4 regions of the Vibrio misgurnus genome follow, and region 2 is predicted to be linked to each of the others. Evidence: predicted binding sites of a transcription regulator. Region 2 holds the regulator's gene; each other region holds the start of a gene.
What was found. Region 2 encodes PurR, which represses purine synthesis genes. Its sites were predicted from a motif close to TNANGNAAACGTTTNCNTNA; they were not measured.

Region 1 (7,469 bases), 470 kb from region 2:
AATTGGCCAGCAGTACGGTGTGCAACCGCGTTTTATTGTCGCACTGTGGGGTGTTGAGAGTAATTTTGGCGCATTAACCGGTAATTTTAAGGTGATTGATGCTTTATCAACACTGGCTTATGAAGGTCGTCGTGAAGAGTTTTTCCGCAAAGAAACCATGGCAGCATTGCAGATCCTCGAACAAGGCCATATTGATCCCGCCGCGATGAAAGGCTCTTGGGCGGGAGCGATGGGTCAGTGTCAATTTATGCCTAGCTCATTTTTGAATTTTGCTGCTGACGGTAATGGCGATGGCAAAAAAGATATTTGGGGCACCCGCTCGGACGTATTTGCGTCCACCGCCAATTATCTCAGTCAATCCGGTTGGGATGATAAATATACCTGGGGACGTCAAGTAAAAATTCCGCAAGGTTTTGACCGTAACCTAGAAGGTCGTCAGCCAGAAAAAGGCAAAACCTTGCAGCAGTGGAGCAAGCTCGGAGTGACGCGTTATGATGGTAAGCCATTGCCCAAACTGACTGACGATATTCAAGCTTGGTTGATCATGCCGGATGATGAAGCGGGGCGTATTTATTTGGTCTACAACAATTACCATGTGCTGATGAAATGGAACCGTTCACATTACTTCGCGCTCGCGGTGAGCCATTTAGCTGATCGGATCAAGTTTTGAGTATGAGCTGGCATTCTTGAGGTTCTTCACTAGAATGCCAGCCATAGTCACTGCTAACGCTTAATTATTCGTGTCGCAATGATTTTTTAATCATGGGTATGGAATTGTTCGCACGCGAGTAAGGTATTCTCAATCAAACTGGCCACTGTCATCGGGCCAACGCCGCCTGGAACTGGAGTAATGAAACTGGCATGGCTGCGTGCAACCTCATATTCCACATCGCCAACTAATTTGCCGTTCGCAAGACGGTTGATACCAACATCGATCACGACCGCACCGGGTTTAATCCACGCACCGGGAATAAAGTTCGCTTTACCGACCGCTACCACTAAAAGATCGGCTTGACGTACGTGACTTTCAAGATCTTGAGTAAAACGATGACAAGTGGTGGTGGTACAGCCGGCTAACAGTAGCTCAAGCGTCATCGGGCGGCCGACAATATTAGAGGCACCAACAATCACCGCATGTTTACCATGCAGTGGAATATGGTAGCGCTCCAGCAGCGTGATAATGCCTTTTGGGGTGCAAGAGCGCAGTTTGGGGATCCGCTGTGCTAAGCGACCCACATTGTACGGGTGAAAGCCATCAACATCTTTTTGAGGATCAATGCTTTCCAATATCTTGGTGGTATCAATGCCTGCTGGTAAAGGAAGTTGCACCAAAATGCCATCAATCTGTGGGTCATGATTGAGTTCATCGATCAGCGCCAATAATTCTGTTTCATGAGTGCTGGTCGGGAGATCGTAAGATTTAGAGATAAAGCCGACCTCTTCGCAAGCGCGTCGTTTACTACCGACATAGACCTGTGAGGCTGGGTCTTCGCCCACCAGCACAACGGCAAGCCCCGGCGCTCGTAATCCAGCTTGAATGCGCGCTTTAACTCGGTTTGCGACTTCTGAACGGACGGTTTGCGAAACCAGCGTTCCATCAATATTTTGAGCAATCATGACTTTCCTTACAGATTTGGAGCGAAATTTTTGTGCGCATTGTGGCAGATAATTTGAATTTCATCCACAGGCAAACGTTTGCTTAGTTGTATTTTTCAGCAGTGAAACATCGATTGGTAAAATATTGCTCGTTCGCAACAGAAAGTAAGATAAAGGCATTGATCTCAATGGTTTTACTCGTATAATCCTCACCCTGTAGTGCGCCCTTAGCTCAGTTGGATAGAGCACGTGCCTTCTAAGCATGTGGTCACAGGTTCGAATCCTGTAGGGCGTGCCATTTCTTCTCAGCACTAGCAAGTTGATTCTTGCTGGTGCTTTTTTATCTCTAATATTTGCCAAATTACCCAACTCAATAGCTCGCTAGGTTGTTTATAGGGCGATTTTGCAAATTGTCAGCTTGTCGATGTTCTCAAATTTAAACACACTATTTACGATAGCATCGTTGACATGTGAATTTTCATATATATGACATTTCGCATGTTAAATGACCTTTAATTATAATATGCAACAAAGAGCGCTTAATTTGTACAAAGCACTTTCTGAAGAAACTCGGCTTAAGTCTCTGCTTTTAATGCAGAAGCAAGGAGAGTTGTGTGTCTGTGATCTCATGGAAGCGCTGAATCTCAGTCAACCCAAAGTATCTCGGCATCTTGCCGAATTGCGGAAGCACGAGCTTGTTCTGGATGAGCGACGTGGTAAGTGGGTTTACTACCAAATCAACCCCGCGCTAGCTCCTTGGGTCAAGCAAGTGCTGGAAATCACCCTTAAGCATAATTTGACATTTATCGAGTCAGAGTTGCAGTTCATCAAAGGCAAATCATGTTCGAATGGTGTGAACGAATAATGCTCTATTCCGTTGATTTATCAATTTTAAATGAAAGAGGTTTGTATGAGTAATGTCTTAAGCTGTGTCGAAACCAGCGCATCTGAAAAAATGAGTTTTCTTGATCGATACTTAACCGTATGGATTTTTCTTGCAATGGCAGTTGGTGTCGGGATTGGCGTGTTATTTCCTCAGGTCGCTCAGTGGAACGAAAGCCTATCTGTTGGTTCAACCAATATCCCGCTTGCCATTGGCTTAATCTTAATGATGTACCCGCCATTGGCGAAAGTGAACTATAGCCTTTTAGGTGAGGTAACTCGTGATAAACGCGCGATAACGCTTTCTTTAGTGATGAACTGGCTCGTGGGACCGATTTTGATGTTCATCTTGGCTATTATTTTCTTGCGCGATCAGCCTGGCTATATGATGGGACTCATTCTGATCGGCCTTGCTCGATGTATCGCAATGGTGTTGGTTTGGAATGATATCAGCGGCGGGAACAAAGAGTACGGAGCAACCTTAGTTGCCTTAAATAGCGCGTTTCAGATTATCACGTACAGTTTTATGGCATGGCTGTTTATTACTGTTTTGCCCCCTTACTTTGGTCTTGACAGTTTCGTTGTTGACATCACTATCTGGGCTATTGCACAAAGCGTCTTAATTTATTTAGGCATCCCTTTCTTAGCTGGTTTCCTAAGCCGTAAACTCTTGGTCTCAGCAAAAGGTGAACCGTGGTATAACGAAGTCTTCATCCCTCGTATTTCGCCAATCACCCTGATTGCGCTTTTGGCAACCATCGTTTTGATGTTTAGCCTGAAAGGTGAACTGATCATTGAGTTACCGATGGATGTATTCCGTATTGCAGTGCCACTTATCATCTATTTTATGGTGATGTTTTTTGTGAGCTTTTACATCGGGAAACGTATGGGTATTCCTTACGACCAAAATGCATCCATCGCCTTTACTTCATCTGGTAACAACTTCGAGCTGGCTATTGCCGTATCAATCGCTGTATTTGGATTAAATTCTGACCAAGCGTTTGCAGGTGTGATTGGACCTTTGGTTGAAGTCCCCGTTTTAATTGCTTTAGTCAACGTCGCCTTGAGAATGAAGCGTAAATATTATGCCTAAGAGCCGTATTTCGAAACAAACTTCAGCAGTGCCATGTCTTATTGAGACATGGCATCTTTCCGAGTCAGAGCTTTACTACTGGCTGCTTAAGCAAACAGGTGATCCTGAGCTGAGCTTTGATTTACTACAAGATACCTTCTTGAAGGCGTTACAGCAGAAGCAAGCGTTTTGCGATATTCAAAACCAAAGAGCATGGCTATATCGGGTAGCACGGAATATGCTCATTGATAAGCAACGCAGGGCGAATAAAGAACAAGTTCAGGATCTGAGTGATAATACGTCGATATGGGAAGAGTATGAACTTCCCACCGTCGATAGCCTTGCGCAATGCCTACCTAAAGCGCTATCAAAACTGACTGAGTCTGAAAGCGAAATTATCAAACAGTGTGACCTACAAGGTCTTACTCAACAGCAGTTTGCCAAGCAAAATGGACTTACTTTAGTGGCAACCAAATCACGCATTCAACGCGCTAGACAGAAACTTCAACACATTTTGCAAACGCAATGTCATATACGTTTCGACGAACAACAGCGTGTTTGTTGCTTTTTCAAAGATAGCGATAGTCTCTAAAATCGCATTAATTCGAACTCGCTAAGTCGATCTATTCTTCATCACAACAACACTCTTGCCGTAAGAAGTTGATTACTGCCTCTAAACAATCATATTCGGCTACGCAATATAAGGTACGCCCCTCACGACGTTGAGAGATTAAACCTGCTGAGGCCAAGCTAGATATATGATGTGAAAGTGTAGACGCTGGAACGCCAAGTACCTCTTGTATGACTCCCACCGCTATCCCGTGATGACCCGCTTTAACCACAACCTTGTAGATACTTAACCGAGTGGCATGCCCTAACTCTTTAAGCGCTTTCGCTACCGCTTCTAGTTCCATTGTAGTCTCTTTAAATAATCGCTTCGAAAATACTTCGATGATAATGGAAACATTAATGCGTGGCAAACATGACAGGCTGACGTCGATACAGTGAGAAGCGAAATGTCTTACATTCCTATTTTTATGGAAATATAAGGTTGACGAACACCTTATTAATACTATAATTCCAGAATTATCGAAACGAAAAGTGCAACAAGTTGACCAAGATACCGCAAAGAATGTGATTCGGAGATTCAATATGAACCAAGAAATTGCCACCATGGCAAAAGAAGCAATTGATATGTTTGCTTTTTTAGCGATAGAGCTAACCATGCTTTTCCTAGTAATTAGTTATATTGTAGGTGCGTTGCAAGAAGTACTTACACCAGAAAAGATCCAATCAATCCTTAGCTCTAAGGGAGGAAAAGGGTGGTTTATCGCTGCCTTACTAGGTTCGATTACACCGTTTTGTTCCTGCTCTACAATCCCCTTCTTAAAAGGGTTGTTAAGAGCGAGAGCTGGTTTTGGCCCCATGATGGTGTTTTTATTTGCAAGCCCATTGCTTAACCCTGTGATCATTGGTTTGTTTGTCATCACCTTTGGGTGGAAAGTTGCAGTGTTCTATTTCGTGATTGCAATGACCGTGTCTGTGGTTTCGGGATATGTGCTTGAAAAATTGGGGTTTGAGCGCTATGTAAAACCTGAGGCGTATGAAGCAGCAGGTGGATCTTCATGTGGGGAGCCAAGTAAGCAAGAAGAAGAGGAATCAGCATCAAGCTGTAGTCCTCGTTCTTGTTGTGAACCAACACCAGTTGCCACCACAAAATCATGTTGTGGTGAGCGTACGCTAAAAGCTGAGCCTAAAGTGGAAATATCTTGTTGCTCTGCCAATGGCAGTTCAAGTGCGACATTCGTTGAAACAAAACAACCAAGTCGTTGGATGCGAGTCTGGAATTCTACTTGGAAAGATTTTAAACAAGTGTTTCCATACCTCATGATGGGGATTGCAATTGGCTCCATTATTTATGGTTTTGTGCCAACAGATTTCATTGCGAAATACGCGGGTGAAACCAAATGGTATGCGATCCCCGTCGCTGCAATTATCGGTATTCCGTTGTATATCCGAGCGGAAGCGGTAATACCATTAAGTGCGGCTTTAGTGCAAAAAGGTATGGCTCTCGGTTCAGTAATGGCACTTATCATAGGTAGTGCTGGTGCAAGCCTCACAGAGGTGGTTTTGTTGAAATCTATCTTTAAGAACCAAATGATTGCCGCGTTTTTGTTTGTCATTCTCAGTATGGCAATCTCTGCGGGCTATTTGTATAGCTACTTCTTCATTTAAACATCAAGCTATTCCTTAGATTTAGAGGAAGGAACTAAAGGAAAATTACCACGGCTCTAGACAAGCCGTGGTCAACCTAACAATAAGCTCCATCACACCATCCCCCACTTATAACTTAAACATAGCTAAATCAGTTTTCCCAAGCACAAAGATAATAAAAAATTCTTTGCATCCTTTCGGCACTAACTTCGTCTTAGTGACATCAAAGACAAATTATGAGGTTGAAGGAGCCGATATGTTTGAAGTCTTTACCCATCTTGCTGATTGGATAACCTACCAGCTATTTGCTATGCAGCAAGGTACTAAGCTGGCAGATGTTATCCACTTTTTTATAGAAGACACTAGTAAAATCATGGTGTTGCTGGTCTTCATGATTTACGTCATTGCTTTGTTTCGTGCTTCTTTAAATGTTGAAAAAGTGCGCCACTATCTTGCGGGAAAGCGCCGTCTTTTTGGCTATGTGACGGGTAGTGTTTTCGGTGCAATCACCCCATTTTGCTCATGTTCAAGTATTCCCGTTTTTCTTGGCTTTACATCAGCAGGTATCCCACTTGGGATCACCATGGCATTTTTGATTACCTCGCCATTGATCAATGAAATCGCAGTATTGCTTCTGTTTAGCTTACTGGGATGGAAGTTCACCATCATGTATGTGCTGATAGGGATGCTTATCGGGATGTTGAGTGGCTGGTTACTGGATCTTATAAGAGCAGAGCGTTGGTTACAGCCATTTGCCGCAAAAGTCATGCAAAAAGCCCAAGCCCAACAACATACTCAGAACAATCTGAACGTTAGTAACGAAGAGTCTGCAATCACGCTTTCATATCGACATCAGTTTGCCAAACAAGAAATGGTTGAAATCATCGGTCGGGTTTGGAAGTGGGTGTTTATTGGTGTGGGTATAGGAGCTGGCTTGCATGGTTTTGTACCCGATGGCTGGATAGAAGCCCACTTAGGCGCAGGTCAGTGGTGGTCAGTTTCAGCTTCAGTATTGATTGGTATCCCTTTGTATTCTAATGCGACGGGTGTGATCCCCATCATGGAGAGTTTACTGAGAAATGGTCTTCCCATTGGTACGACATTAGCGTTTTGTATGAGCACTGTCGCTGCAAGTGTCCCTGAATTTGTCATGCTAAAACAAGTGATGCAATGGCGCTTACTGGGACTTCTTTTTGGTCTACTGCTGACAGCGTTTACTGTTATGGGATGGATATTTAACTTACCATTCTGGCAATTTTAGGAGATAAAAATGAAAGTATTTAAAGTACTAGGCTCAGGTTGTGCCAACTGCGTTAATACCGCGAAACTGATTGAGAAAGTTGCGGCAGAGCAAGGCATTGATGTTTCGGTTGAAAAAGTAACCGACCTTGAAACGATTATGAATTATGGCGTGATGTCTACGCCAGGCGTCGTCATGGATGAAGAAGTGGTTCACACAGGCGGGGTTCCAAAGCCTGAAGCAATTTTAGATTGGTTAAAATAGATAGCTATTTTCTTTTAGGCTAGGTAAACAACATCCTAGCCTAACAATAGCGTTATGAATTTTTTATGACATCGTATTTTACTTCTAGATAAATTTTTCTTTGCGCTTTAATATATATGAAAGTCCATATATAGATATATTCATATGCTGCCGCATCAGTTTTTTAAATTACTGTCCGATGAAACGCGAGTGCGTTGCTTA
Region 2 (7,469 bases):
TACCGGCTTAGTTCCGTTCTTGCTGAAAACCCGTTATCGCTATGACCCCTTTTTTGAGCGGGTCAAAAGTGTGCTGACAATACACAATGCCATGTTCAAAGGGATTTTTTCTTATCATCAGTTGGAAATTATTCCTGAGTTAAATTTATCGGGAATGGAGTTTTTACAATATGGCTATGACCACGTCAGCATGCTGCGTGCCGGAATTGCCTTTGCGGATAAGATTAATGCGGTTAGCCCCAATTATGCCTCTGAGTTGTTAACTTCGCTGGGAGCGCATGGATTAGTGGATGATTTTGTACGCCGAGCGCGCGATTTACATGGCATAGTCAATGGTTGCGATTATCGTGAATGGAACCCTCGTAACGATCACTATCTACCGGTAACTTATAGTGAAGATCCTGATTCAATGCGCCAAGGTAAGGCTTTGTGTAAACAAGCCTTACAAGCTGAGCTGCATTTACCGGTGAGCGATGTGCCTCTATTTGGTATGGTGTGTCGACTTACCCACCAAAAGGGCTTTCACTACCTGTTACCCATTTTAGAGCCTTTTTTGCGTAACCGTGTCCAAGTGGTCATCGTTGGGACTGGCGAGCCAGAGGTTGCCGCTCGGCTGAGTAAGTTGGCGCATCAACATCGAGATCAATTGGCTTTTGTTGAAACTTATAGTGAACGTTTAGCGCACTGGGTTGAAGCTGGCTCTGATTTTTTCTTAATGCCTTCAGAGTTTGAGGCTTGTGGACTGAATCAGATCTACAGTATGGCTTATGGCACGCTGCCGATTGTACGAGAAGTCGGTGGGTTAAAAGATACGGTCAACGATTACGATAAATTCCCAGAGCAGGCGACTGGTTTTAGTTATCAAGAGCCGACAGCGGAAGCTTTGCTAATTACTATGCAGCGGGCATTGCTGTTTTATTTGCAGCAACCAGCAGAGATGAGCAAAGTGCAACAACGTGCGATGCTGCAAAACTTCAGTTGGCAAGTATCAGCTCAAGACTATATCAAGATGTATCAGTTAGCGCGATTTGGTTAACTGAAATTGGAAAACTCGCAAGGTACTACCTTCCAAGGCACTGTTTAGTGCCTTGATTTTTTAATGCTTTAGTTTTTTATGCTGAGACAACAGTTTCTTACAACTCGCCTGATGCCCAGCTCGCAGATTATGCTAGTCTTGGCCTGCATTATAAAGAGGTGCCAATGACGACGATTGCCGAAAAAGTGCTATTTCATAAAACGTATCACCATCCTACCAGCCATGAGTGGGTGGTTTTTGTGCATGGCGCAGGGGGCAGCTCTGCGATCTGGTTTAAGCAAATCAAAGCTTATCGTCAGCATTTCAATTTATTGTTGATTGACTTGCGTGGGCACGGGAAATCGAATCCCTTACTGAAAGGCTGGATTGCCAATCGTTACACTTTCAAAAGTGTGACACTGGATGTATTGCGCGTGCTTGATCACCTGAAAATTCAGTCGGCGCATTTTGTTGGTATGTCGCTCGGTACCATCATAGTGCGTAATCTGGCTGAGCTTGCCACTCATCGTGTTAACTCGATGGTGCTGGGTGGGGCAGTCACGCGGCTCAATACTCGTTCACAAGTGCTGGTTAAGCTTGGGCATTGGAGCAAACATATCATCCCTTACATGTGGTTATATCGACTGTTTGCTTACGTTGTGATGCCACAGCGTAGCCAAAAAGAGTCACGTCATCTATTTATTCGTGAAGCGCAAAAACTGTGTCAAAAAGAGTTTAAACGTTGGTTCACTTTAACCGCTGAAGTTAATCCTTTGATGCGTTATTTCCGTGACCGTGAATTGCCAATCCCCACCTTATATCTGATGGGTGAGAAAGATTACATGTTCATTCATCCGGTTAAAGAGATGGTGGCGCTGCACACACAAAGTGAGCTGTACGAGATCCCCAATTGTGGGCATGTGTGTAATGTTGAGCAGCCGGAGCTGTTCAATCAGCATTCAATCGAGTTTATTCAGCGTCAGATCCGTTAAGCGCGGCATTTAGCCCTAGCTGATCACGATAACGGCGGCCGGTATACCGATGAGTGATTGAGCAATAAAAAACCCGCGCCATGATTGGCGCGGGTTGGGTATTTATGTCGCGAACTCTGTGCTTGACGCGGTGAGTGTTATCATCACACTAATCTAGAGATGGCTTAACAGCTCATCACGGCGCTGCTGTGGGATCACCGACCAGTGTTTACCTTCAATTGCGCCTTCTAAGGCCCACAGCAACTCTAAGCTCACCTCGGCAGTATGAGTACGCTGAATGGCTTTATAGGCAGCGACAGAGCCGTTGGATTGGAGAGAGGCGACCGTTTCAATGCCGGCTTTCTTGAGCATTCTTTCGGTCGCTAAACGCAGGTTAGGCAGATCTTTTAAACGGTCAGGTTTGGTTTGGGCTTGCGTTTCACGCTCTGCTTTAGCCACATCAAGCGCGGTATGAGCTTCAGTTAGAATTGAGGCTGGATCACTCCAGCAATTGTCAGGCAGAGCGTAATACTTGGTCACGACAGGGAAGCCACGTTTTTTGTAAACGTATGGGGCATAACCTTGTTGTTTGAATTTTTCAATCGAGGCTTCATCGGCACGGATGTGCAGCGTATCGTTGACCACAAGTGCAAACATTGTATCGTCGACAAAAATACCAAAGCCACCAAACATTGAACGAGATTTCACACGTCCTAGCTGCTCAAAGAGCCGCATTGAATCTTTTAATACTGGTTTATCCATGCTGTTAGTCTCGGAGTATTGTTACCTACGCCACCAAATCAGGCCCGAGAAAATTAGCAAAAACATGCAGCCAAGGTGTCAATAATCAGTCAACAGCCTGTATGCATTTTTGCCATCGGCAACCCCGCTACCTACCAAGTTGTTGGTTTAGGCCGGAGGCTTTGCGTCCCACTCTTTCAAATGGTTTGCCCTGTGCGTGACATTCTTCCTGATAAAAATCAGTCATTCTTAGCGCATTCTCACAGTTTAATGTTTCAATTATGAGAATACGCAGAACTAATCCTACTCTTTCTATATGAGGTTTGTCAGATTTATGTGACAAGCTTTCAAATATAGATGGTGTGAATTTTCAAGTAAGTTAGGATTTTGTCAAGTCTTTTACGGTATCCCGTTCGACAATTTCAGGATGCATTTCAAAAATTCGCCGTTCATGCTCTTTATCTTTAATCCGTTCCAGTAAGATTTCGAACGCATTTTTACCTACGCGGCGTTTCGGTTGGTGCACCGTGGTTAATGGCGGCGAGAAATACTCGGCCAATTCAATATTGTCGTAGCCAATCACCGACATATCTTCTGGCACGCGGATCCCTTTTTGCTGTAAGCGACTGATGAGACCTAACGCCATCGTGTCATTAAAGCAAAATACAGCACTGGGGCGTTTATCCATCGCGATGATCTTATCGGCCGCTAGCACCGCAGTATCACACTCAAAGTTGCCTTCTAAAATCCAATCTTGATTGATGGGTAAATTGGCCTCTGCCATTGCGCGGCGAAAACCTTGAATACGCTCTTGGCAGGCCGCCTTGATGAAATGACCACTTAAGCAAGCAATGTCGCGGTGTCCGTGCTCAATCAGATACTTGGTCGCCAGATAGCCACCTTCTTCTGAGTTATCAATGATCTTATCCGCATTGGAAGTTTCAGGCCCCCAGTCCATGATCACTTTCGGAATGTCTTTATGCACATCCAGCATGGCTTGTAGTTCTTGGGTGAGATCAGAGCACATCACCAAAATACCATCGACCCGCTTTTCGGCGAGCATCCGAATGTAATCTCGCTGTTTTTCATAAATGCCGCCAGTGTTACATAGGATCAAGGTATAACCTTGGCGGTAACAGTAGCTTTCCACCCCATCGATCACTTCAGAGAAGAAGAGATTGGTCGATTGAGTCACTAACATGCCGATCGTGCGTGTGGTATTACACTTTAAACTGCGTGCCACAGCACTTGGTGCGTAGTTAAGTTGTTGCACCGCTTCCATCACTTTTTCTTGGGTGGTTTCTGCCACAAAGCGAGTTTTGTTGATCACGTGGGAAACGGTGGTGGTTGACACACCAGCAAGGCGCGCCACATCTTTTATCGTAGCCATAGAGTGTTCCTATCGATGACTGCTGATGTCAGCGAATGTTATTGGTGAATTAAATCAGCAGGTAAGGCGAGATTGAGCAAGCTATGATACTTGGAGTGCGAGTCACCACACATAACGTATCTTGGGCGTAACAATCATGATGCCTAAAGTAATAAAATACAAAAACCGCCGAAAAACAGCGGTTTACAATCATATTGGTTTTATCATTTGCGGGTGAATTTTAGACTGCGCCGCCAGCAACTGCAATCAAATTCATTCATCAAACGGTAACTTATTTCTGAATTGATAGGTCTAGCAGTGATAGCTTATTGACCTTGTACCTTAAATCAATCCGCAATCGCAACAGGATAGCGAATGTGCACTATCGCTGTTGCGAGTCGAACAGACTAAGGCATAACCGGTGGTTAATCGGCCAGCGTGACATTGACCGGTTTCGTTTCAGGTGCAGGACTGGCATCACCCACCACGCTATCGCGTAGCGTTTGCCACAGTAGCCCTAAGCTTTCGTACCAAAATAGCTCAGTTTGTTCAAGATAGCGTGATTTTGGAATGTACTTGTCCCAAGGCTGAATAATATTCAGATGACCTAAGTAATTGGTCGGTGCCGCAATCGGGGTTAGACCTGCTGATTGAAATTCGCGCATGGCGCGTTTCATGTGGCTGGCCGATGTTACTAATACCATACGCTTTTGCTGCACAAATGCCGCTGCTTGGCGCGCTTCTTCCCAGGTATCTTTGGCGGTTTCCAGCAAAATAATATCGGATTTGGGTACGCCAAGCGCGAGGGCGACTCGCGCCATCATCCGCGCGTGGCTGACTTCACTGCCGCCGGCATAGCCGGAGAGAATTAATTTGGAACCTGGGTACATGCGGTAAATACGAATACCTTCACTTAAGCGCATTAATGCCGCGCGAGTGAGTTCCGAGGTCGGTGGTATATCATCATCCACAACATGACCATTGCCGAGCACCATTATGTAATCGAGCGAGCCTTCGACCGGTAAAAAGGCGGTGTAAGCGCGCTCAAGTGGCATTAATAAACGAGTGGCAACCGGTTGAAAGGAGACCAGAAACAATCCAGAGAGTGAGAATAAAACCACCAGACAGCCAGTTTTGCGTTTGGCAGTGAACATGATCAGCATCAAGCCGAGAAAACCAAGGATCAGCAGCGCTGGCAATGGCATCAACAGCGAAGAAAAAATTTTTTTCAGCTCAAACATAGTGAAAACAGTCCGAAAAAACAGCACTTGAATATAAAAAGAGTCGAAGCCTCTTTATTCCTGCTATTCCTGTGACAGAATAGCGGGCACGATGGATTATCATAACTCAAGCTACTGTGACTGAAGACCGTAATTTCGACAATATTGCCCACAAATTTGCAAAAAATATTTACGGCTCTGACAAAGGCGAGATCCGCCAAGTCATTGTTTGGGAAGATTTGCAGCAATTACTCGCTCAATTCAATGCATCAAATGCACCTTTGCACATATTGGATGCAGGGGGAGGCTTGGCGCAACTTTCGCAAAAAATCGCTCGGCTTGGTCATCACGTCACTTTATGTGATCTTTCTTCACAAATGTTGCAATTGGCTGAGCAAGAGATTGCCAACCAAGGCCTGCGTGAGCAGTATCGGTTGGTTCACTCATCGGTGCAGACCATTCAACAGCATCTTAGCGAACCGGTTGATGTGTTGTTATTTCATGCGGTGATGGAGTGGCTGGCCGATCCTAAGCCTGCGTTACAAAACGTGTTGGCACAAGTTAAACCCGGTGGTATGGCATCGGTGATGTTTTACAACTATCACGGTTTAGTTTACAAGAATGCGGTGTGTGGCAACATTCCACACGTGCTAGAAGATATGCCACACCGTAAACGATTCAAATTACAACCGCAGCAAGGCTTACGCCCTGAAGAGGTCTACCAATGGATCGAACAGGCGGGGTTTGAGATCTGCGGAAAATCCGGTATTCGCTGTTTCAGTGATTACATCGGCAACATGAAAAACATGGGCGAATATCAGTATGAGGATTTGCTCGCACTGGAGCGCAAATTCTGCCGTCAGGAGCCTTACCTCTCATTGGGCCGATACATTCATGTATGGGCTCAGAAAAAACAAGAACAGGAAATACAATGAGTGAGTTTACTCAGGATACTGTGCAAAAACCGATCGACGAATTGGTCAGTTGGGTCAAACAGTATGACTTCTCATTGAATCTACCGACTGAGCGCTTGGCATTTTTGCTGGCGATAGCGGTGCTCGGTAACGAAAGATTTGATGAAGAGCTCGGCGAAGGGGAACTGCACGATGCATTTGCGATAGTCACACGCATGTTTGCAGAGTCGGGCGAAGCTTCTGCTTTTCGAGCCAATAATGCGATTAATGATCTGGTTAAGCAGCGACTACTGAGCCGCTTTACCAGCGAAATGACCGAAGGCGCGAGCCTGTATCGGTTAACGCCTTTAGCGATCGGTATCTCCGATTACTACGTGCGGCATCGTCAATTTTCCAAACTCAAGTTATCGATCCAGCTCTCGATGGTGGCCGATGAAATGGCCAAAGCGTTGCAATCGGCGCAGCAGGGCGGCAATGCGGCACACTGGCGCAAAAACGTGTTTGGGGTGCTCAAATATTCGGTCAGTGAAATTTTTGACCGCATCGATCTCAACCAGCGAGTGATGGATGAGCAGCAACAGTCGGTCAAACAGCAGATCGCCGAGCTGTTAAATAAAGATTGGCGCGATGCGATCAACAACTGTGAAGCCTTGCTGTCGGAAACCTCGGCGACGTTGCGAGAGCTGCAAGATACTCTGCAAGCGGCGGGCGATGAGTTGCAAACCCAAATTCTTGATCTCCAAGAGTGCGTGTATGGCAATTTGGAATTGGACTTTATCGAAGAGACGCTGTTTGCGTTGCAGATGAAGCTCGATCGGATTACCAGTTGGGGACAGCAGGCGATCGATCTTTGGATCGGCTACGACCGCCACGTGCATAAGTTTATTCGTACCGCGATTGACATGGATCAGAATCGGGCGTTTAGCCAGCGCCTGCGTCAATCGTTGAGCGACTATTTTGAACAGCCTTGGTACCTCACTTACGCTGAGGCCGAACGTTTATCGGATCTGCGTGATGAGACTCTGGCGCTACGTGATGATGAAGTCACCGGCCAAGTGCCTACCGAGGTGGAATACCAACCACTGCAACAAGTGAATGACGAATTGGCTGAGCGAATTAGCCATATGCTGAAAGTGCATAAAGAGCAGGGCAGCGCGCTGGATTTAGCCCAGGTACTTCGCGACTACTTAGCCAGTCATCCACGCACTCATCATTTTGATTTAGCCCGAATGGTTGTCG
Region 3 (7,469 bases), 380 kb from region 2:
CGCCCTAGCTTACCAAACGGGCAGCTCGGTAACACAAAATCAACATGAGGCATTTTATTGGTTTTTACAAGCCGCCGAGCAACAGCATCCTGCAGCAATGGCACAAGTGGCCAATAGTTATATGACTGGGCAAGGGGTTGAACCCGATGCACTGCAAACTCAATACTGGCTCACTCAATTAGCCCTTAGCGGCAATATTCGCGCTACCACCACCTTAGCCGCATGGTACCAACAGCAGACAGCCCCCATCTCGACATTCGACTTAGCCGAGATTTGGTATCGAGTGCATGCCAAGCAAGATCCTCAAGCCGAGCAAGGTTATGCGGATTTACTCGAACAAAAATTCAATCAGCAGCGTGAAAAACAGCTCTATAGCATAACGCAGTTCGACCAATTAATAGATCAAGATCTCAGCTTACCAGCGACAACGCACGAGCCCACCAGCCAGCAAGATACTCAAACCAATTGGTGGCCGTTCACGCTCAGTATTCTGTCACTGTTAATGATGGCATTGGTCATTGTGCTACGCCGCCATTGGCCACCACGACACCGTCGACTTGCAGCGCCTGACCGTGAATTACATACTCAACTCCAAGCACAGCAATTGACGATAAAACGCCAAAAACAACAATTGGATCAGCTGTTTCAGACTTGCCAACGACTGCAACAGCAATCCCACAATGCTAATCAACAAAAGATGGTAATGGCATTGGCACAGATGGGCTTTGAACCGACTCAGTCACTTGATATTAAATCGGTCAAACTGCGCTATAAGCAGTTATCAAAAATTTACCATCCCGATCTAGGCGGCAGTGACCAAGAGATGAAACGGCTTAATGGCGCCGTAAAAATGGTTATCGATTCGCTACATCATCCACAAATCAAACAAACTGAGTGATGCTCACCACGGTTCAGTCAGATCTTGCGCTGTGCAATCGGTCGCTTCCCATCACAAATCACTCACTTTTTTTGCCCACTCATGCGATAATTTGCGCAAAATTTACGCCTGATTTTGCTGGGAGAACAGACCATGTATAGCGTAATAGGCACCTGTGATTGGTGCAAACAGGCAAAACCACTGATAAAACATCAATACCTCGATGGCAAGGCCCATTATTCCTGTGCCAGTTGTAATGAGTTGGCTCGTTTGGATGTTCGGCAATTTAACTTAGCTGAAATGGCATTGCGAAACACACAGCAAGCTATACGCTAATCCCTCTCTGGCTTGAATGAGAAAAAGCACCTTAGTGTGCTTTTTCTGTTTTATTACCAACCCTCACTGATTTAACTCACGTGCTGCCGCTCACAAAACTCAACCATGCCGAATATCTTGCTTGAACGAACACGAAATTAATAATCAAATAAAATCAATTAGATAAAATTACACATAGCATCAACAATCGACAGTTGTGTTTTTTTTACCCAAAAATAAGTTGCAAAATCAGCCAACCAATAATACTGTAATTATATACAGCATGGATAAAGAAACAGCATTATGTGGCACTCTGACTTCAAACCTTTTAGCAGACATGTATCGCGCACTCGGCATCGCTTACCCACGACTCATGAGTCAAATAATATCGCTCACTTTATGTGCCAACTCGCTCGTTTATCTGAGCGAGCACAGTGGATCCTGTATACGGCGCAATGCCAACGGCCCAGCACTCAATCATTGAGTACCCATCACATTGACTGCGGCAAAGTGATCCACCTTAAAGCATCAAAATCTCACTCTGAAGCTGAGATTGTCGCGCAGGCCATTGCTTGCCGTACCGCCAGTGCGATTGTGGCCTCCAGCGCGATAGACCAAGAGACTCAGCAGCAGCTGCAACATTTTGCCCAACAGAATGACTGTGCGCTGTTTTTCATCAAGCAAGCCCCACTCGCTCTGCATTGAGCGTGGTAGGAATGGGTTATAACAATTTAAGCAAACGTTTGCTTTTTATCTGGCGACAGAAATTAGTTCTGGTATTATGCGCTCAACAGGTGATTTTCCACCACGGTCAATCACAAAAATGATGTTTGAATCCAGATAGGAATGTCTCAATGAGCCTTGCAGATCAAGTCCTTGCCGTCAATGACGACCTCCCAATTCGTACTCATCAACCGGTTCACAGCGGCAAAGTCCGTTCTGTGTATTGGTTGACCGAGCAAGATAGCCGCCGCCTAATCAAAGAAAAAGGTTATCCGGTGACCGCAGACGCTCCCTTAGCCATTATGGTGATCAGTGATCGTATTTCGGCATTCGATTGTATTTGGCACGCCGAAGGGGGTGTACAGGGTGTGCCGGGCAAAGGAGCAGCATTAAATGCCATTTCCAATCACTGGTTCAAACTGTTTCAACAGCACGGATTGGCAGATAGCCATATTTTAGATATTCCGCATCCATTGGTATGGATTGTGCAAAAAGCACGCCCAATCAAAATTGAAGCCATTTGCCGCCAATATATTACCGGGTCGATGTGGCGTGCTTATAGTAAAGGCGAACGCGAGTTTTGCGGGATCACGCTACCTGAAGGACTCGCAAAAGACCGTCCATTACCAGAGCTGCTATTGACTCCATCAACCAAAGGTATTTTGCGTGGTATTCCCGGCGTACCTGAAGCCGATGATGTCAATATTTCGCGCCAAGACATTGCAGAAAACTACGCTGCATTTAACTTTAACCAACCACAAGATATTGATCATTATGAAATTTTGCTCAAACAAGGTTTCTCGGTGATCCGTGAAGCGCTAAGCGCTGTTGGGCAAATTTTTGTCGATACCAAATTTGAATTTGGTTACGTGACCGATGCTCAAGGGCAGCAAAAACTGATCTATATGGATGAAGTAGGGACGCCTGACTCATCGCGAATTTGGGACGCTGAGCAATATCAACAAGGTAAAATTGTCGAAAACTCCAAAGAAGGGTTCCGCCAGTTCCTGCTCAACTATTTCCCTGATCCAGACATTTTGCTCAATAAAGAGCGGATGCCGGAACGTGAAGCTTTAGCGCGTGATAATGCACTGCCTCTACAAGCGCTATTAGATATTTCACGCACCTATCTTGGGATCGCAGAAAAAATCACCGGTAAGCCAATTACGCTCAGCACTCAACCAAAACAAGAGATCATCGACATTTTGGATAAAGAGTACGGTTTGATCGAACACTAAATAACATAATGCACAAAGGGGCATGAATGCCCCTTTGCTTGCTCACCCTCTCACAATTAACTGGCTAATTTCATTTACCATTTAATTAACAATTCATCTTGATTGGTGGCTTCAATACAGGCCGCACTTTTGGATTGAATCATAGTTAACTGCTGCTCATCGAGAGCATAAGGCATTACTAACGTCAGCTCTTCAATCCCTTGCTGTTTGGCTAATTTAACCAAAGTGATCACATTTGATTCATCACTGCGTCGGGTAGAGAGCTGCTTTAACGCAATATCCCATAGCCGATCTTGAGGACTTTGCGGCTCAAGGCCATGATCTTGCCCCATCGTTTTTGACCAATCGCGGCCAAACACCGAGGCCAATAAGCTAATTGCTTCAGCAAAAGTCCATTTTTGGCTGCATGACACCCCTAAGAAGGCGGTATAATCAAACACAGCGCTGATCCTTGCCTTTTCCATTCTGTTCTCCGACACAATTGGCAACCCAACACACTATTAACTAATCTTTTTTATATAGCAATACGATATATAAAAAAGGTCTTTTATACTTTAAAAACAAATCAAAAGGCTATATAAAAACCAAATTAATAACACTAGAGATACATATTTTATATGATATGTGCTTAGTTGATTAATATTTCCATACTCAAATGAAATCTTTTCCCCAGAAAGCAATAATCCATGTTCATCATATTATCGCTAAGCGATTGATGAATAATTGAACCATAAATATGGCAAATTATGTCCTTGTGCACAGAAGCATAATAATCAAAAACAGCCATCCGATTGTCCACTTACAATTCAGCTCGCAAATCGGTATTCTTTTGCGGTCTCTGCTACCCTATCAACAGGTCGACTATGAATAACGATAAACGTCCACTCTATATCCCCTATGCTGGCCCTGCTCTGCTCAGTACTCCGTTGCTTAACAAAGGCAGTGCTTTTAGCGCAGAAGAACGTGCTTCATTTAACCTCGAGGGCTTACTGCCCGAAGCCACCGAAACCATCCAAGAACAAGTGGTGCGCGCTTATCAGCAGTATCGTGGCTTTGAAAGCGATATGGATAAACATATTTACTTGCGCAATATTCAAGACACCAACGAAACCCTATTCTATCGCCTGGTACAAAACCATATTTCAGAAATGATGCCGATCATCTATACCCCTACTGTCGGCGCAGCGTGTGAAAATTTTTCTAATATTTATCGCCGTGGTCGTGGGCTATTTATCTCTTATGCGAATCGTGATCGCATCGATGACCTACTCAATAATGCTGCCAACCATAATGTCAAAGTGATTGTGGTTACCGATGGTGAACGCATCCTTGGCCTTGGTGACCAAGGCATAGGCGGGATGGGGATTCCGATTGGTAAGCTGTCGTTATACACCGCCTGTGGTGGAATTAGTCCCGCTTACACTTTGCCAGTGGTGTTAGATGCCGGAACCAATAATCCACAGCGTCTGGCGGATCCAATGTACATGGGCTGGCGTCATCCGCGGATCACAGGGCCAGACTACGACCAGTTTGTTGATGAGTTTATCCAGGCGGTGCAGCGTCGCTGGCCTGATGCTTTAATTCAATTTGAAGATTTCGCCCAGAAAAATGCCATGCCACTGCTTGAGCGTTATAAAAATCGCGTGTGCTGTTTTAACGATGATATTCAAGGTACCGCGGCGGTAACGGTCGGCTCTTTATTAGCGGCTTGTCAAGCCGCTGGAAGTCAACTCTCGCAGCAGCGGATCACCTTTTTAGGTGCTGGCTCTGCCGGTTGTGGGATTGCCGAAGCGATCATTGCGCAAATGGTCTCGGAAGGCATCAGCGATCAACAAGCACGTTCACAAGTGTATATGGTCGACCGCTGGGGACTACTCGAAGAAGGTATGCCCAATCTGCTCGATTTCCAACAGCGTTTGGTCCAGAAAAAAGCCAGCACCCAACATTGGAGTACCGAACAAAGTGGCTACTCACTGCATGATGTGATCCGCAATGCCAAACCGACCGTATTGATCGGCGTTTCTGGCGCACCGGGGCTATTTAGTGAAGAGATCATCAAAGAGATGCATCAGCACTGCCCACGACCGATTATCTTTCCACTGTCGAACCCAACCAGTCGAGTCGAAGCGCTGCCAAGCGATATCATTCGCTGGACCAATGGTGAGGCTTTAGTCGCTACGGGTAGCCCATTTGATCCCGTATTACACGACGGTAAAACCTACCCCATTGTACAATGCAACAATAGCTATATTTTTCCAGGCATCGGCCTTGGGGTGTTAGCGGCCAATGCACGCCGAGTTACCGATGAAATGCTGATGGAATCCAGTCGAGCGTTAGCCAGCAGCTCGCCGATGGCGATCTATGGCCATGGGCCATTATTACCGCCGTTGGAATCGATCCATTCTGTATCGAAAAAAATTGCTTTCGCGGTAGCCAAAAAAGCCATAGAGCAAGGTATGGCACCAGAAATTACCGACGAAGCGCTAGAGGCATCCATTGAGCAGCACTTCTGGCAACCAGCTTATCGCCGTTATAAGCGCACGGCCTTCTAAGCGAAACCGAACAGCCCCGAGTAACAGGGGCTGTAACAACCATCCAATAAGTGGAAACCATGCAACTTTTTGATTTTTTATCGCCCGCCGGCCAAATTCTGCTGCCTTACTTGAATGAAATTGCCACAGCACTGATCGCTTGTGGGTTAGTCATGTTTGGCGGTGAGATGAATGCATTTTTGCGTCAAACATTGCGCAATCAACATTTTCTGGTACGAACCCTAGCATTTATCTTTATTAACGCGTTTGGATACGGTTTAATCATCATCAAAGCAACCCCTTACCTTGCGCAACTCTTCGCGCAGTTGGATTCAGGTATCATGCTGACTGTTATCGTAAGCTGTTTTATTGTGATAGGCCTATGGGCACAAAGAAACCGTCAAATCTAACTCTACGCCGAATCAGCGCGGCTATCGCGACACCATTGTGCCATTTACCTTGGCGTAAAATAAGCAATACTCTGCTATTGGTGTTGAGCTTGGTGTTGGTTAGCTTATTGGCGATTGACCGTTGGGTAACTTGGCAGACGCAAAGTAACATCATTAACAACACACAAAGCGCACCGTCTTTTCAAGTCGCGGTGGTGCTGGGTACCAGTAAATACATAGGTAGAACACTCAACGAGTACTACGTCCATCGGATTGATGCCGCGATCGAGCTTTACCAACAAGGAAAAGTCAGCAATTTCTTGCTCAGTGGCGACAATGCGCATCGCTCATACAACGAACCTTGGACCATGAAACGCGACTTGCTGCGAGCAGGGATCCCCAATGAGCATATTTCTCTCGATTATGCCGGTTTTCGTACCTTAGATTCGATCGTTCGCGCTAAAGCGATTTTTGATACCGACAATTTTTTGATCATTACCCAGCGTTTTCATTGTGAACGAGCCCTGTTTATTGCTCACTTTCAAAATATCCAAGCATCCTGCCTCGCGGTCCCTGGACCGAGCAGCCATTCCGGCTTCAAAGTGCGTTTACGTGAAGTGTTTGCGCGCGCTTACGCAGTGTTTGATCTCTTTGTGCTCAATACCCAACCGAAGTTTCTTGGCCCTAAAGAGCCTATCATTATTGAACAAAGTGAAGTCACAGCAAGCGAAAGCCCGCCATCAAATCCATAGTTGTCAGCGACGCTAACCAATTTGCTCGGTAAACCACTTTTCTTCACTCACCACATTCCCTACAATCAAAAGCGATTCTTATCATTCGCTTATGTTTTATCACTAGAACAAGCAATGAGCCAATGCCCTTTCGTCCTTATTGGAGTGCTCCATGAGTAACGTGAAACACAGCAAACTGCTAATTTTGGGCTCTGGCCCTGCTGGGTATACTGCCGCGGTTTACGCAGCGCGCGCTAACTTAAAACCGGTGCTGATCACCGGTATGCAACAAGGTGGTCAATTGACCACTACGACCGAAGTCGAAAACTGGCCCGGTGATGCCGAGGGTTTAACCGGACCCGGTCTGATGGAACGAATGCAAGAGCATGCACAGCGTTTTGAAACAGAGATCGTGTTTGATCATATTCAATCGGTCGATCTCTCTACCCGCCCATTTCGTTTAACTGGCGATAGCCAAACCTACAGTTGTGATGCGCTGATCATCTCAACTGGCGCATCGGCGAAATATCTTGGTTTGGACTCGGAAGAAGCGTTCAAAGGCCGCGGGGTTTCAGCTTGTGCCACCTGTGATGGTTTCTTTTACCGCAATCAAAAAGTAGCGGTAGTGGGCGGTGGCAATACCGCGGTTGAAGAGGCGCTTTACC
Region 4 (7,469 bases), 350 kb from region 2:
GATTGTGCCGATTGCTTGGCATCCCACCAACCAAAATGCAGTCATTGTGGTCGATTTGGCCAAAGATCCTCAGCCACTCTTCGATCTGGATGCGGAAACCTTGCACGATCGTCTTTATACTCGTTATGAAGATTTAGCCGCCGATGAACAGCCAGTGCCGGTGAAACTGGTGCATCTTAATAAGTGCCCAATCCTCGCGCCGGCCAAAACCCTAACCGCAGAGAATGCCGAGCAGATCGGTATTGATCGCGCCCAATGTCTGGCCCATTTGCAGTTGATCCGTCAGCATCCTGAAATTCGTGAAAAATTGGTCAACGTATTTAGTCAATCACGGGAGTTTAGCCAAGCACAAGATGTGGATAGCCAGCTGTACGATGGATTCTTCTCACCCGCCGATCGCGCCGCAATGGAGATCATCCGCACCACCGACCCCGACTATCTCGCTAGTTTAGCGATTCGCGTGGCCGATAAACGCATCGAGCCCCTGCTCTTTCGCTATCGCGCACGCCATTATCCACAAACGTTAAATGATAGTGAACAACGTCGCTGGGCAGCACATTGCCGCGACTATTTCGAACGCCATCTTGAGAGTTATATGCTTAATTTGGAAAACTTAGTTCTTGAACATCAAGCTGACCAAAAGAAAATGGCAATTCTAAAATCGGTTTACCATTACGTTGAACGACTGGCTTATTAACTTAACGTTTATTTTTTACTTGCTGATGTGAACCATGCTGAAAACAATCGCGCAATACGTGGTCTCGATGGGACTGATTTTCCTCTGTCTGCTTGCCGGCGTCCATTTACAAACTTGGCTCGGCATTGCTATTCCTAGCAGTATCTTAGGCTTACTGATTTTATTTGCTCTGATGGCCAGCGGCTTAGTGCCGGTAGAATGGGTTAAACCGAGTGCCAGCTTATTTATTCGCTATATGATCCTGCTGTTCGTGCCGATCAGCGTTGGTTTAATGGTACATTTCGATACTTTAGTCGCCAATATCGCTCCAATTTTAGCCGGTGCGATTGGTGGCACATTATTGGTGATGGTCACGCTAGGTCTGCTACTCGATCGTCTACTCAAGAAGGGAAAAAAATCATGTGGTTGATTGTCACCCTACTGGTCTTTTTTAGCGCGCGCTGGGTAGCGCAAAAATGCAATACACCATTAGCCAATCCGTTACTGATCAGCATTGGTCTGCTGATCCCGTTGTTGACTTATCTTGATGTGCCGTTTGACACCTACTACGCCGACAACCAGTGGCTGAGTTATTTACTGCAACCGGCCGTGGTGGCTTTGGCATACCCACTGTATGAGCAGCTACCACAAATTCGCGCCAACTGGCGAATTATCACCTTTGCCTGTGGCGTAGGCAGTGTGATGTCGATGATCACCACCAGTGTGATTGCAGTTAGTATGGGCGCAGATAGTCAACTGATCGCCGCATTAATGGGCAAATCGGTCACCACTCCGATCGCGATGGAAGTGACTCGTCAATTAGGGGGCGAGCCGGCTATTGCGGCCATTTTAGTGCTTCTGGTTGGGTTATTTGGCGCAATCCTCGCTTATCCGATTTACCAACTGCTCAACATTACTCACCCGATTGCTAAGGGGCTGACCATGGGCACGGTATCACACGCGTTAGGTACCGCGAGCTGCGCAGAAAAAGATCCGCGTGATGCCGCCTTTAGCTCATTGGCACTGGTGGTATGCGGCATTATTACTTCGCTATTAGCCCCAAGCCTGTTTGCTTTGGCTCTGTGGTTGCAATAGATCTGTGGTTGCAACAAAACTCTCGTTGCGATAGCACTGGCTAATAACACCGATCGCTAACTAGGGTTAGCAACCAAATACCCGCCCACAACGTTCGTGAATCGACCTCATTCGCGTGACCTCACTCTAATAATGTAATTATTGGTAAAATTACATTATTAGGTGTGACTTTTATCACCTTATTAAATCTGATATTGCCTAAAATAAGTAGCCATGTAACCAAAAGGAATCAAAATGAGAGACCGTATTGAGCAAGCATTACAAACAATGCCGGCTTCTTTTGCCCCATATCTACGTGAATTGGTATTCGCCGAGGATTTTGGTGCCACTTTCTCTGTCGAGCAGTATCAACAACTGTTAACCCTCTCTGGGCTAGAAGATGCCGATCTGCGCATTGCGCTGCTTCCACTGGCGGCCGCTTACTCTTACGCACCCATCTCTGAATTCTATGTCGGTGCTATCGTGCGCGGCGTTTCTGGGCGTCTGTATTTGGGCGCCAATATGGAATTTACTGGCACCCAATTAGGCCAAACGGTGCATGCCGAACAATGCGCGATCAGCCACGCGTGGATGCAAGGTGAAACGGGAGTAGCGGACATCACCATCAACTTTAGCCCTTGTGGACACTGCCGCCAGTTTATGAATGAGCTCACCACGGCAGCATCGCTCAATATTCAATTACCCAACCGTGCGGCAAAAAGCTTACAACAATATCTGCCTGAATCATTTGGTCCAGCCGATTTAGGCATTCAAGATGGTTTGATGGCTCCCATCAATCACGGCCAAAGCTGTAACGATGATGATGAGCTGATCCAACACGCGGTGCGCGCAATGAACCGTAGCCACTCGCCTTATACCCACAACTTGAGTGGAGTCGCCCTACACATGCGCAATGGTCGTGTATTCTTAGGGGCTTATGCGGAAAATGCGGCGTTCAACCCAAGCTTGCCGCCACTACAAGTCGCGTTAGCACAACTGATGCTCAATGGTGAATCTTTTGCAGAGATCCAAGCGGCCGCCCTAGTAGAAAGCTGCAACGGTAAAATTAGCCATCTCGCTGATACCCAAGCCACCCTAGAAGTGCTGAATCCCGACATTCCTCTCGCCTACTTATCACTCTAATCATCTGAAGAGGCGATCCGCCTCTTTTTTTTGCAAACGGCTCACCCACCGTTTTCGCCATAAAACTGTCATCAACTTGACGCGATTAATGGTTAATCTGGCGGGCTACAGCGGGAAGCAAACGTTTTCTTTTGCATTTCGTTCCAGTATGATGGCCGCTGTTTTTGCTAATGTGACTGAATGATTATAAGGATTGTCTATGTTTGGGACTGCTACTCGGGATAACGCAACACGAGTACTTTTACTTGGCTCTGGAGAACTGGGCAAAGAAGTTGCCATTGAGTGCCAACGCCTAGGCCTCGAAGTCATCGCCTGTGATCGTTACGCCGATGCACCTGCCATGCAGGTCGCCCATCGCAGCCATGTGTTCGATATGCTCGACGCCGATGCACTACAGCAAGTGATCGATCTAGAGAAACCGCACTTTGTCGTGCCTGAAATTGAAGCGATTGCCACCAGTAAATTGGTCGAATTAGAAGCGCAAGGCTTAAATGTCGTACCCAGCGCGCAGGCGACGTTACTCACTATGAACCGTGAAGGTATCCGTCGTTTAGCCGCAGAAGAGCTCGCGCTACCCACTTCCCCTTATCAATTCGCTGATAGCTATCCAAGTTTTGTCAGTGCCGTTGAAGCGATTGGTTTCCCTTGCGTCTGCAAGCCAGTGATGAGCTCTTCAGGCAAAGGACAAAGCGTGATCCATACGCCAGAGCAAATTGAAGCCGCTTGGCAGTGTGCCCAACAAGGTGGACGCACTGGCGCAGGCCGGGTGATTGTCGAAGGTTTTGTCGATTTTGATTACGAAATCGCGCTGCTCACAGTTCGCGCGGTCGATGGCGTGCATTTTTGTGCCCCGATTGGTCATCGTCAAGAAGAGGGGGACTACCGCGAATCTTGGCAACCACAGCAAATGTCGGAAAACGCAATTAAAGCGGCAGAATACATTGCTGAGCAGATCGTCAACGCGCTGGGTGGCTATGGATTATTTGGTGTTGAGCTGTTTATTAAAGGCGATAAAGTCATCTTCAATGAAGTTTCACCGCGCCCACATGATACCGGAATGGTAACGCTGATTTCTCAAGAGTTGTCTGAATTTGCCTTGCATGTGCGAGCTTTTACTGGCTTGCCGGTTGGCCAAATCGTACAGTATGGCCCAGCCGCTTCAGCGGCGATTCTGGGTAACGGCCAATCAGACAATATTCAGTTTAGCGGATTAGATGAGGCATTAAGCGTGCCGCACACCCAAGTGCGTTTGTTTGGCAAACCAGACATTGCCGGTCGTCGCCGTTTAGGAGTAGCGCTGAGTCGGGCTAAAACCACTCAACAAGCCATCGAGCGCGCGATTGAATGCGCAAAAGCGATCAAGATCGATTACTAATTAAACTCGCAGCTTCATACCATACCCAACGTGCGCTGATCAAACAGCGCGCGTTTTCATCCCCAGCAAACCAACCTGTCACTCCCCTCTCAATCTCAAAATCCCTGGCGCCCGCTTACCGGTTACATTTATTTACTCTTCGAGTTTGAACTCGATTAATCATGTACAGTCTCAAACAATACTGATTAGAAAATGATTTATTGGTGATCTGAGTGTGATCAACTACTCGCTTCCGATCAGACGTGAGTTGTAAAAATCATCCCCCACCCCCATTGAATAACATAGGTAACAGCAAGATAACCCAAACCAGTAACCACTTTAATTGCTCTGTCAGGCCCCCCTTTTCGGTCCATTTTTTAACCCAACAGCGCAAACTAAGGAGAGTGAATGAGTTTATTGTTCCGTACCACGGCACTTATGCTTTTATTGCTCAGCCGAGCTCCAGCAATGGCAGCCATGCCATTAATTTCAACCTCAAGCCCAGATAACCATGAGGAGTCACAGCAAAATGAAGTCAGCTCGACACTCTTTCGCCACAGCCTCAGTGGTTTGTATGGCATCACCAGCCAAAGCTATCCGCTAGTTCAGCCTTATCAGGATTTCGATGTACTTTATAGCAAAGCACACCAAGCACAGCTGGAATTAGAAACGCTGTGCAAAAGCACGGTGTTACTCACTAATACCCAAGCCTATTTTGCGGGAGCGAAATCTCGCCAACGGGCATTAGAAAAAGTCACCCTAGAGTTGGATGGCCAAGTCGAGCGGATCACCGATTTAGCTCGGGCAACCATTGTCGCGAATGATATTGCCAGCTTAGTCAACGCTTATGAAACACTCAGTCGATCGGCCACAATTGTACGAGTCAAAAACCGCTTTAAACACCCGGTCGAATCGGGCTATCGTGATCTCAACGTACTGGTTCAACTACCAAAAACCCAGATTATCGCTGAAGTGCAATTTCATTTAGCGGCGATTGCTAAGGTGAAAAATGGTGCAGAACATCAGTTGTATGAGCAGATCCAACATATTGAACGCACCGCTCGCCAACAACAGCGCCCTGTAACGGAGTGGGAACAAGCGCAGATCAACAAAATACGTGGTATCTCACGTGATTTGTACCAACAAGCGTGGCAACCTTACATCACCACCCATATTCAAGCGGCTTAATTCAAGTAGCCGCAGACTGTCAGACGAACGGCTTAAGTAACCTGAGATCGGTTTAAGCCATTGCCCTCAAGCCAGACTTTTCAGTATTGGTGATGTTGAGTGATGGCTTTTCTGGTTTTAGACAGTAAGCAATTAAGCCGCCAAGCAAGTTCAACATAAAACCATGTAAGCTCCGATGACGAGAATGTTCAATCTGAGATATGTTTTTCAATTGGTCATTGATGGTCTCGATAATGAAGCGTTTCGACAACATCGCCCTATCCCAAGCGGCAAGAACTTTTGGCAGCATGTTTTTTCGATGGGTTGTGATTAGCGTAATTCCATCATCTTTTAAATCTTCGGTGAGCGCTTTACTGATATAGCCTTTATCTGCATAAAGTTTGTCGAGTAGCCCTTTAGATAGCTCACGAACGGGCTTTCTATCATCGGTATTGGCTGGCGTGAGTTTCGCTGCAACTATATCACCAAGGTGATTGGTGATGATGTGAAGTTTAAAGCCATAAAACCAGCCCATCGTGCCTTTACCTCTTGTGGCCGTCCCTTTAAACACTTTGTGTCTTGGGATACGTAGATTATGGCAAACCTTAATGCTGGTAGAGTCAATAAACTCAATACCTGTTGGTTCTCCTTTCACATGAGTAAAGAATGAGCTGAGAGGGACAAGCACAGAAGGCATCACTTCAAGAAAGCGTGTGTAACTCAGCAATGTCGGGAATTCACTTTTATGGTATCGGTGGATAATACCAAGATAGAAGTTCTTGAAATCACGCTGATGTGACATATGAAAAGCAATAATGATGGTCATTATTTCACTTTCAGACATGCGTCCTTTACGGTTTCGCTTGCGCTCACCGCACTCTAGTTGAAGTTTTTGCCACTGGGGAAGAAAAGCCTGACAAAAATCGTCGACATGGCAAAATAAGTCGGTTAACTTTTTCATAGCTGGCTCCTCTGCGATGATTTCCTTCTTGGTCGAAAGATCTGATCGCAGAGCCAGCTTTTAGTTCCCGCCTATTTTTATCCCGAGTTCAGGTTAAGTAGAATCGACCTAAAGCAAAAAGACCACGCATAAGCGTGGTCTCTTGTTTGCTCGGTCTTATTGTTCGATCTTGATGTTCTCGACACGGGCTTTCAATTTTTGCCCTGGGCGGAACGTTACGACACGTCGAGCGGTAATCGGAATATCTTCACCCGTTTTTGGGTTTCGACCCGGACGTTCATTTTTATCTCGTAGGTCAAAATTACCAAAACCGGAGAGTTTTACCTGTTCGCCACTTTCTAGTGCTTTACGAATTTCTTCAAAAAACACTTCAACCGTATCCTTGGCATCCCGCTTGCTCATGCCGAGCTTTTCGAACAGGGCTTCAGCTAATTCGGCCTTTGTGAGCGCCATAAAACTTCCCTCAAAGCTAAGTTAAACCTTGCTGCTGGTTGGCAGCGCCAAAGCAATTTTGCTCGGCCAATCAATCACCTAATTGCCGAACAGTGAAAGTGTATGCCAACCTTCTGATTTTCGCCAACTTTTTTATTACACACTCAGCGATTCAAAAAGCCACAACCGACCACCCTTTCCACAAATCACTTACTCTCTCTTAAGTGATAAGTATAAAAAAATCTGCATTTTTAGTTATTTACATCATTATCACTAAAATAGATTTCCAATCCTCATCCCTATTTAGCGTAGATAATTTTTACCGATACGCCAAAAATTTTTTCTGAGTTTCATCTAAAAATCAGGAGGTTGTTGGCAAAGTTGCACATTGCCATGATAAAAAACAGGCTCCTAGGAGCCTGTCTTATCTTATTCAGCACAAGTGGCTTACGTTTAGTCGCGCAGCGCCGCACCAAACTGAGCCGATACCGCTTGCACAATCGCTTCAACCGCCGCAGCAATATCCGCTTCTTCAAGCGTACGTTCAACCGATTGTAGAGTCAGTGCGATAGCGAGGCTCTTATTACCTTCGGCAACCCCTTTACCTACGTAAACGTCAAACAATTTGGCCTCTTGCAGCAACTCACCGCCAGCAACACGAC

Region 1: the regulator PurR is predicted to act here: its motif matches at 1,684-1,703, upstream of folD (bifunctional methylenetetrahydrofolate dehydrogenase/methenyltetrahydrofolate cyclohydrolase FolD).
Region 3: the regulator PurR is predicted to act here: its motif matches at 1,924-1,943, upstream of OOK74_RS04915 (phosphoribosylaminoimidazolesuccinocarboxamide synthase).
Region 4: the regulator PurR is predicted to act here: its motif matches at 3,007-3,026, upstream of purT (phosphoribosylglycinamide formyltransferase 2).

The regions. Positions count from the first base shown of each region.
Region 1 covers NZ_CP113241.1:930,202-937,670, forward strand. Annotated here, with positions in the region: gene OOK74_RS04460 (lytic murein transglycosylase) at 1-670, shown strand, start outside; gene folD (bifunctional methylenetetrahydrofolate dehydrogenase/methenyltetrahydrofolate cyclohydrolase FolD) at 757-1,617, opposite strand; tRNA gene OOK74_RS04470 (tRNA-Arg) at 1,818-1,894, shown strand; gene OOK74_RS04475 (metalloregulator ArsR/SmtB family transcription factor) at 2,120-2,461, shown strand; gene arsB (ACR3 family arsenite efflux transporter) at 2,507-3,571, shown strand; gene OOK74_RS04485 (sigma-70 family RNA polymerase sigma factor) at 3,564-4,142, shown strand; gene OOK74_RS04490 (ArsR/SmtB family transcription factor) at 4,174-4,464, opposite strand; gene OOK74_RS04495 (permease) at 4,703-5,785, shown strand; gene OOK74_RS04500 (permease) at 6,021-7,025, shown strand; gene OOK74_RS04505 (thioredoxin family protein) at 7,035-7,268, shown strand; gene OOK74_RS04510 (metalloregulator ArsR/SmtB family transcription factor) at 7,413-7,469, shown strand, end outside.
Region 2 covers NZ_CP113241.1:1,403,915-1,411,383, reverse strand. Annotated here, with positions in the region: gene glgA (glycogen synthase GlgA) at 1-1,036, shown strand, start outside; gene OOK74_RS06610 (alpha/beta fold hydrolase) at 1,201-2,007, shown strand; gene OOK74_RS06605 (TfoX/Sxy family DNA transformation protein) at 2,161-2,748, opposite strand; cyclic di-GMP riboswitch class I at 2,863-2,948, opposite strand; gene purR (HTH-type transcriptional repressor PurR) at 3,107-4,117, opposite strand; gene elyC (envelope biogenesis factor ElyC) at 4,522-5,337, opposite strand; gene cmoM (tRNA uridine 5-oxyacetic acid(34) methyltransferase CmoM) at 5,454-6,251, shown strand; gene mukF (chromosome partition protein MukF) at 6,248-7,469, shown strand, end outside.
Region 3 covers NZ_CP113241.1:1,020,539-1,028,007, reverse strand. Annotated here, with positions in the region: gene OOK74_RS04930 (J domain-containing protein) at 1-898, shown strand, start outside; gene OOK74_RS04925 (hypothetical protein) at 1,031-1,213, shown strand; gene OOK74_RS04920 (hypothetical protein) at 1,496-1,897, shown strand; gene OOK74_RS04915 (phosphoribosylaminoimidazolesuccinocarboxamide synthase) at 2,047-3,153, shown strand; gene OOK74_RS04910 (transporter) at 3,228-3,593, opposite strand; gene OOK74_RS04905 (NAD-dependent malic enzyme) at 4,017-5,705, shown strand; gene OOK74_RS04900 (DUF3392 domain-containing protein) at 5,765-6,094, shown strand; gene OOK74_RS04895 (SanA/YdcF family protein) at 6,067-6,825, shown strand; gene trxB (thioredoxin-disulfide reductase) at 6,977-7,469, shown strand, end outside.
Region 4 covers NZ_CP113241.1:1,049,631-1,057,099, reverse strand. Annotated here, with positions in the region: gene sbcB (exodeoxyribonuclease I) at 1-697, shown strand, start outside; gene OOK74_RS05075 (CidA/LrgA family protein) at 732-1,106, shown strand; gene OOK74_RS05070 (CidB/LrgB family autolysis modulator) at 1,097-1,771, shown strand; gene cdd (cytidine deaminase) at 2,006-2,893, shown strand; gene purT (phosphoribosylglycinamide formyltransferase 2) at 3,093-4,268, shown strand; gene OOK74_RS05055 (nucleotidyltransferase family protein) at 4,656-5,435, shown strand; gene OOK74_RS05050 (IS982 family transposase) at 5,488-6,375, opposite strand; gene ihfA (integration host factor subunit alpha) at 6,532-6,828, opposite strand; gene pheT (phenylalanine--tRNA ligase subunit beta) at 7,261-7,469, opposite strand, start outside.